2 regions of the Pseudomonas sp. NPDC090755 genome follow, and region 1 is predicted to be linked to the other one. Evidence: riboswitches for the same ligand, from Rfam matches in the RefSeq annotation. Region 1 holds a riboswitch; the other holds the start of a gene.
The links. Region 1 has a riboswitch for cobalamin ahead of ACIQUS_RS12395 (CbtB-domain containing protein). Riboswitches for the same ligand answer to the same signal wherever they lie in the genome.
Positions count from the first base shown of each region.

Region 2: it holds a riboswitch for cobalamin, as region 1 does, so the genes downstream of both, cobO (cob(I)yrinic acid a,c-diamide adenosyltransferase) here and ACIQUS_RS12395 (CbtB-domain containing protein) in region 1, are expected to answer to the same signal.

Region 1 covers NZ_JBIVXC010000006.1:248,358-252,586, forward strand. The annotation lists gene ACIQUS_RS12385 (cobalamin biosynthesis protein) at 1-287, opposite strand, end outside; gene ACIQUS_RS12390 (CbtA family protein) at 293-985, opposite strand; gene ACIQUS_RS12395 (CbtB-domain containing protein) at 996-1,181, opposite strand; cobalamin riboswitch at 1,279-1,506, opposite strand; cobalamin riboswitch at 1,567-1,765, shown strand; gene cobW (cobalamin biosynthesis protein CobW) at 1,861-2,928, shown strand; gene cobN (cobaltochelatase subunit CobN) at 2,932-4,229, shown strand, end outside.
Region 2 covers NZ_JBIVXC010000019.1:61,847-66,075, reverse strand. The annotation lists gene bluB (5,6-dimethylbenzimidazole synthase) at 1-559, opposite strand, end outside; gene ACIQUS_RS22685 (cobyrinate a,c-diamide synthase) at 556-1,851, opposite strand; gene cobO (cob(I)yrinic acid a,c-diamide adenosyltransferase) at 1,848-2,459, opposite strand; cobalamin riboswitch at 2,626-2,851, opposite strand; gene ACIQUS_RS22675 (hypothetical protein) at 3,001-3,579, shown strand; gene ACIQUS_RS22670 (C40 family peptidase) at 3,681-4,211, opposite strand.

The DNA.
Region 1 (4,229 bases):
CTTTCGGCAACGCCGTAGCAACCGCTGTGTTGGTAGGCGACCGCTGAGCGATGGCTCAGGCGCTGCTCGAAGGCCGCCAGGTGTGCAGCGCTGAAGAACAGCAACGGTACCTTGAGGTGCCGGGCCAGTTGCTCCAGCCCGGGTTCATCCTGCTTGAGGTCGATGCTGGCCAGGCCCGCGACGGCGTCCAGGGGCAAACCGTGGGCCTTGAGGGTCTGGTCCAGCAGGCTGCCCAGCGTGTCGGCCGGGCAACCCCGTCGGCAACCCAGGCCGACGTACACCTGCATGGTGATCAGGCCTGTTCCGAGCGACGGTACAGCCAGGCGCTGAGCAGGCCCAGGGCCAGCCAGAACGCGGCGTTGGTCAGCAGGGAGGCGACCTTGAACTCGGCTTCCAGTGCTTCTGGAGCAAGCATTTCGTGCACTTCAGGTTGCGGTGCGCCAATCACATGGGGAATCACCAGCAGTACCGCACCCACGACCTTGAACAGCCAGTTGCGGGCAAACGCGATCAGGGCCAGTCCCACGGCGGTGGCGGCAGCGGTACCTACCCACCAGGTCTGGCGCTGGGCCAGGTCGGCTGCGGCGGTGCCCGGCAGTTCGGGCGGCAGGCCCAGGGTCGGCGCCAGGCAGAATACGGCAAAGCCGCCCAGGCCCCAGAGCGCGCCGCTGAGCACGGTCTTTGGCGCACGCAGGGTGTAGAGCGCGGCCAGGATCAGGGCAAAACCGACCGCCACCACCAGGTTGCCACCGGTGGTCGACAGCACGCGCTGCCAGCCATCTTCCGGTGCCCAGGCTTCGCTGTCGTGGTGATGGTCGGCGGCAACCCCGGGCGCGTGCTCGTGGGCTTCGACGGCCGGTGCGGCGCTTTCATAGGTTTCTGCCTGAAGAATCAGCGGCGCGACCCAGAAACTCTGCAGCAGGGTCAGCAGCAGGGCGGCCAGCAGGCCGGCAAAGCCTGCGGTGCGAGCGATACGCTTGATCATCGATGGCTACTCAGTGGCAAGGGAAGGCGGCGCTGTGACGGGTGTCGTGGGCGGCATTGTGGACCGCTTCGATATGCGAGAAGCCGGCGAAATACACCAGGCACAGGCCCAGCAGCGAGGCACCGACGGCAACCCGCAGGCGCTGGCTGAGGCTGGACGGGGTAACGGCGGAATGACTGGCGGTACTGGTACGCATGGCGCTTTCCTCTGGGTGTTGTCGGGCAACAGGCAAGCGCAACAATCCCCTGCACGAGGACCGTCCAGGGGATCAACAGCGCCCGCCCACCGCGGGTTTGTCAGAATCGGAATTGGGCCGGTCTCCGGGCTGGCGAGGGCAGGCTGATAGCCGGGCCACAGGCGTCACCTTCCCATGCCGGACTACGGGCACAGTGGTTCTGACGCTTTTCTCGCTTACCGTTGCGGGGGCAGCACCGGACTTGTCGGGCCTGTCGATCGACAGGCACTGACGCACCGGTTTCCCGTTTCACCCAGTCAAGGGCACCCAAACGAATGGCATTAGCAAATCACGGGGGCGACCGGGCGTCAATCGTGACAGCAGTTGACCGCTCACCGGGCACTGCGTAGCCTAGCCGCTTCGAGGTTCTTCGGCAGCGGCCGAAGCTAAGACGGGAACGCGGTAAAAGCCGCGGCTGCCCCCGCAACTGTAAGCATTGAAGCGTTCGACACAGCCACTGCATCGCTGCGGGAAGGCGTCGTTCGACCGGCCCATCGGCCGGTGCAGTGCAAGCCAGGAGACCTGCCTCGAACAGTTTCCGACATTAAACCGGGCGGGGTGATCCGGTGGCGAACGCGCCCAGGTAAACGTACCTGCGGCTCTCGTCGCGCATGCCCGCCATCCTGCCAAGGGCATCGACATGAAAACACTGGCCAAACTCCCCGTCACCATCGTTACCGGCTTCCTCGGCTCGGGCAAGACCACGCTGCTGCGGCACATGCTCGACAACGCCCAGGGGCGGCGCATCGCGGTGATCGTCAACGAGTTCGGTGAGCTGGGCATCGATGGCGAGATCCTCAAGCAGTGCAGCATCGGCTGCACCGAGGAAGAGGCCAGCGGCCGGGTTTATGAACTGGCCAACGGCTGCCTGTGCTGCACCGTGCAGGAAGAGTTCTTCCCGGTGATGCGCGAGCTGGTGGCCCGCCGTGGCGACCTGGATCACATCCTCATCGAAACCAGCGGCCTGGCCCTGCCCAAGCCCCTGGTCCAGGCCTTCCAGTGGCCGGAAATCCGCAATGCCTGCACCGTCGACGCGGTGATCACCGTGGTCGACAGCCCGGCGGTGGCCGCCGGCACCTTCGCCGCCTACCCGGACCAGGTCGATGCCCAGCGCAAGCTCGATCCGAACCTGGACCACGAGTCGCCCCTGCACGAGCTGTTCGCCGACCAGCTGGCCAGCGCCGACCTGGTGGTGTTGAACAAGGCCGACCTGATCGCCGCCGCCGACCTGGCCAAGGTCCGCGCCGAGGTGCAGGAAGAACTGCCGCCGGCGGTCAAGGTGATCGAAGCCAGCAATGGCCGCCTGCCACTGGACGTGCTGCTGGGCCTGGGCGCCGAGTCCGAAGTGCACATCGATGGCCGCCGCACCCATCATGATTCACACCATGACGGCGACGACCATGACGATCATGACCATGACGCCTTCGACTCGATTTCCATCGAGCTGCCCGAGGCCGATGAGAGCCTGCTGCTCGACGCCCTGACCCAGTTGGTGGTGCGGCACGGCATCCTGCGGGTCAAGGGCTTCGCCGCCGTGCCCGGTAAGCCGATGCGCCTGCTGATCCAGGGCGTGGGTACCCGTTTCGACAAGCATTTCGATCGCGCCTGGCGCAGCGAAGAGCCGCGTACCACGCGCCTGGTGCTGATCGGCCAGGAACTGGATGCTGCACAGCTGGAAGCGAGCCTGCGCGCCGCCCTGGGCGCCTGATCCATGCACCTGCTGCGGACCCAGCCCGGTGGTTTCGTACCGGACGACAGCATTGCCGACCTCGGCCAGACCCCGGCCGAGCTGGTGATTCTCTGCAGCGGTGACTCGCACCTGGCACTGCTGGCCGAAACCGCCCGGCAGTTGCCCGAGGATTATCCCAGCCTGCGCCTGGCCAACCCTATGCAGGTGCAGAACCACGCCTCGGTCGACCTTTATGTCGACGAGGTGCTGCGCCATGCCAAGGTCATCCTGGTGTCGCTGCATGGCGGGGTGGGCTACTGGCGCTACGGTGTCGAGCAACTACTGGAGCTGGCCAACCGTGGCGTGAAGCTGATCCTGGTCCCTGGCGACGACCACCCGGACCCGGAGCTGACTGGCCTTGGCAACGTACCGGCCGAGCAGGCCGAACGGCTCTGGCACTTTTTGCGCCAGGGTGGCAAGGCCAACGCCCTGAACCTGTTCAACTGCCTGGCCAGCCTCTGGCTCGGGCGCGACTACCCCTGGGCTGAACCGCAGCAATTGCCACGCACGGCGGTTTATCACCCCAACAAGGCCGCTGCCGAACTGCAGGACTGGTTCGGCCAGTGGCAGGTCGAACAGCCGGTGGTGCCCATCCTGTTCTACCGCTCGCACCTGCAGGCGGCCAACACCGCCTTTGTCGATACCTTTTGCCAGCGCCTGCAACAGGCCGGGCTCAACCCCTTGCCGATTGCCGTGGCCAGCCTCAAGGAGGCCGGCTGCCTGGCCCAGGTCGAAGACTGGCTGGAGCAGGTCGACGCCGCGCTGATCATCAACACCACAGGCTTTGCCCAGTCGAGCCCGGAACAGCCCCACCTGCGACCGTTTCGCCGGGACATTCCGGTGCTGCAGGCCATCTGCGCCCAGGACAACGAACCTGGCTGGCAGGCCAGCGAGCAGGGCCTGGGTGCCCGTGACCTGGCCATGCATATCGTCCTCCCGGAGCTGGACGGGCGCATCATCACCCGGCCGATCAGCTTCAAGGACCTGGCCTGGCGCAGCGAACGCAGCCAGTCGGATGTGGTCTGCTACCGGCCCCACCCCGAGCGCATGGACTTTGTCGCCGAACTGGCCCGGCGCTGGTGTGCACTGGCGCAGTTGCCCAACCGCGACAAGCGCGTGGCCCTGGTACTGGCCAACTACCCGACCCGCGACGGGCGCATCGGCAACGGCGTGGGCCTGGACACCCCGGCAGCGGCGCTGAACATCCTGCGTGCCTTGCAGGCCCAGGACTATCCGCTGGCAGACCTGCCCGACAGCGGCACGGCGCTGATCCAGGCGCT
Region 2 (4,229 bases), on a different contig from region 1:
AGAACGCCTGGACCGGTCCCAGGCAAAGAATCGCCAGCGGCTTGGCACCTGCCGGCATGCCCAGCAGCGCTGCCAGCGCCACCGGCTCGAACAGCGACACCCAGCCCATGCCCAGCCCTTCGGCGCGGGCCGCCAGCCAGAGGTTCTGGATGGCACACGACAGCGATGCCAGGTCCATTTCCGGCAAGGTCCGGCGACCGAAAATGTGTTTCTCGCGGTCATCCATCAATGCCGCCACCAGCAGTTCGGCGCAGTCGTTGATGCCTTCCACCTTGAGCTGCATGAATTCGTCGGAACGCTCACCCAGTGCCTCGGCAGTGCGCACCCGCTCTTGCTCCACCAGACCCTGGATGCGCTGGCGCAGGTTGCGGTCGGTGATCCGGATGAAACGCCAGGGCTGCATCAGGCCGACACTGGGGGCCTGATGCGCAGCTTGCAGCAGACGCGCGAGCAGTTCGGGCGCCACGTCACCCTGGATGAAATGGCGCATGTCGCGGCGCTCGCCGATCGCGCGGTACACCGCAGCGCGTTCGGCTTCGGTGAAGGCCTGGTCGCTCATGGTGCCAACAGCGCCGCCGACGCCCGGGGATTGGAGGCGAAATAGAAATGCACGTAGGACGCCGTCAGCCGCCCGCAGCGATAGATCGCCTCGGCACCACGGCCGCCATTGGGGCTCTGGCCACGGGCAATCGGCTCCAGCGCGGTACTGGTCAGGGAGTGGTGATAGGTGTGCCCGCGCAGGTTGCCTTCGGGCAGCTCCACCGCCTGCAGGGCCAGGGCGGCCAGGCGCTTTTGCATCACCGCTTCGCCCTGCAGCAGGCCCAGCAGCTCGGCGCGCTCACCGGCCACATCGGTCAGGGCATCGAGCAGGTAGAGCATGCCGCCACATTCGGCGAGCAAGGGCTTGCCCGCCTGGTGGTGGGCGCGAATGGCGCTCAGCATCGGTGCATTGGCGGCCAGCGCCCGGTGGTGCAACTCCGGGTAGCCGCCCGGCAGGTACAGGCTGTCCGCCACGGGCAGGCAGGTGTCATGCAACGGCGAGAAGAACACCAGCTCGGCGCCCATGGCCCGCAGCAAGTCGAGGTTGGCGCCATAGGTGAAGGCAAAGGCTTCATCCCGGGCCACGGCGATGGTCACGCCGTCGAGCAGGGGCGCTGTGTTCAGCTCACTCGGCGCCGCGAACGCCACCGGTGGCGGCAATGACGATTCACAGCTGGCGCCCAGGGCGTCGGCAGCCGCGTCCAGGCGCAGGTCCAGGTCATTGAGTTCACTGGCCTGGACCAGGCCCAGGTGGCGGCTCGGCAGTTCGATGCCGGTTTCCCGCGACAGGCCGCCATACCAGCGCAGGCCCTCGGTCAGGCTGCCTTCGAGCAACTGGGCATGACGCAGGGTGCCGACGCGGTTGGCCAGCACCCCGGCAAACGGCAGGTCGGGCTGGTAGCGCGCAAGGCCCAGTGCCAGGGCGCCGAAGGTCTGGGCCATGGCCGTGCCATCGATCACCGCCAGCACCGGCACGCCGAAGTGACGCGCCAGGTCGGCGCTCGACGGCGTGCCGTCGAACAGGCCCATGACCCCTTCGATCAGGATCAGGTCGGCCTCGCCCGCCGCTTCCCACAACAGGCGCCGGCTCTCCTGCTCACCGACCATCCACAGGTCCAGCTGGTAAACCGGTGCACCGCTGGCCCGCTCGAGAATCATCGGGTCGAGAAAGTCCGGGCCACACTTGAACACCCGTACCTTGCGCCCCTGGTTGCGGTGCAGGCGCGCCAGGGCGGCGGTCACCGTGGTCTTGCCCTGCCCCGATGCCGGCGCGGCGATCAGGACCGCCGGGCAGTGCCGGGTCTGACTCATAGCTCGACGCCCTTCTGGGCACGGATACCGGCCTGGAAGGCGTGCTTGATCATGCCCATCTCGGTGACCGTGTCAGCCAATTCGATCATCTCGTCCTTGGCACCGCGGCCGGTGACGATCACATGCTGCATGGGCGGGCGGGCCTGCAGGTCACTGAGCACCTGGTCTAGGTCGAGGTAACCATGCTTGAGGGCGATGTTCAGCTCATCGAGCACCACGAAGGCGATGTCCGGGTCCTGCAGCATTTGCCGGGACACGGCCCAGGCGGCTTCGGCAGCGGCGATGTCGCGCTGGCGGTCCTGGGTTTCCCAGGTGAAGCCCTCGCCCATCACGTGATAACGCACCTGCTCGGGAAAACGGCGGAAGAACAGCTCTTCACCGGTGCTGTTGCGACCCTTGATGAACTGCACCACGCCGCACTGCATGCCGTGGCCCATGGCCCGGGCCAGCATGCCGAAAGCCGAACTGCTCTTGCCCTTGCCATTACCGCTGAGCACCAGCAGCAGACCGCATTCGTTGGGGGCGTTGGCGATACGCTCGTCGATTACCGCCTTCTTGCGCTGCATACGGGCCAGGTGGCGTTCGTCACGCTCGGTGGATTCAGTCATCGAAGCTCTCCGCAAACCACTGTCGACCGATCCACGACGAGCGTAGCAGCACGAGGCTGTACAGGTTTCGTGGCCAAGGATGGGCGACAGATGAATGGATTAGGCAGACGGAGAAGCGCGCAGGGCCGCGGCACGAGGCCGAAGAAACCGCGCATCACCCTCCGTGATGCCGTTGACTGTAACAGGCCGGTCTCCGGGCTTGTGAGCGGGGACAAGGACACCCGGGGTCGCGCGCCTTCCCGGGTGTCGACACCCAGTGGCCATGCGCGGCCTTGACTCACCTACCGTTGCGGGGGCAGCGCCGGATTCGCGCGCCTTTGCGCGCCCACCGGCTTCCCTGTTTCACCCTGTCAGGCCACAGCCCACAGAGCACCTGAAACAAGTCGCGAAGGTTAGAGGGTTGCACCGGGAGCGTCAATGAAAGGCACCCTACCGGCCTGGATCAATAGCGACCTGATCATCTTGTGTCACCCTGACATCAGTGATATCAAATAGCCACAACCCGGCTGTACTCGATCACAATGATAAAGGAGAGAGCAGCATGCAAGGCCTGATCATCAACAACACGCGTCTGGAATTCCTGCGTCCGGTGCTGGAACGCTGGGTCGAGTGCATCGATCGCTTCAACCAGGTCCTGGGCGATGGCGAAGCCGCCTACTGGCACGGCGCCCAGGCCAACCTCGGCCTGCTGTCGGCAGCGGCCTGGCAAGCCGAGCTGGTCACCCTGGCGCAGCACCAGAGCAAGAAACAGCGTGATGATGGCGACCGCGACGGTCGCTGCGACCTGTACATCGCCAGCCGCGAAGAAGCCGTCTACCTGCAGGCCAGCCAGCGCTGGCCACGGATTGCCAGGCTGGACCTGGCCAATGCCCTGGCCGAAACCGCACAGGCCGCACGGCTGGTCGCAGCGCCAAGCCAGCTGAAAGTCGCCGCACTGTTCGCCAGCCCCTGGAAAGCCGGACAGCACGCCAGCCCCGAAGAACTCCAGGACCTGGTCGACGACCTGCAGAAACACACCGCCTGCGCCATTGCCTGGTACTTTCCGTACGCCTACCGCAAGCTGCACAACGAAGCCGGGCAGTATCACCCCGGGGTCGCCCTGCTGCTCAAGCAGGCCTGAAGTCCCCAATCGCAGGCTTCGCCAGCGCCTACAGGGCTACACCTGCCTGTGGGAGCCGGCGAAGCCTGCGATGCAAGGCGAAGCCTTACCGATGAGGTGGCTCAGGGAACACGCGCCAGTGCAGGCGGCAGGACCCGCTTGGCATTCAGATAGGCTTTCTGCCAGTAGCTGTTGGCCAGGTAATCCAGACGAACGGTACCACCGGTGGCCGGCGCGTGGACGAAACGCCCTTCCCCGACATAGATCCCGGCATGGCTGACCTGGGACCCGCCATTGGTGGCAAAGAACACCAGATCACCCGATTGCAGGTCATTGCGCTCGATGTTCGGTGCGCGGATGCCGATCATTTCCCGGGTCGAGCGCGGCAAGGAAATGCCCGCTGCGTCACGGTAGACGTAACCGATCAGGCCACTGCAATCGAACCCCGAATCCGGTGTGTTGCCACCCCAGCGATAGGGCGTACCCACCAGTCCCAGAGCCCGAAACAGGACATCATCGGCAACCGGGGAAAAGTAAACCTGAGGCGCCATGACCACAGGCTCGACCACTTTGGGCGGGTTCGGGGCATGGCTTGAGCAGGCACCGAGCAGTGCCAGCAGGGAAAGTAGAGCGAAGCGCGCCTGAATCGCCATGGTCAGAACATCCTGTCT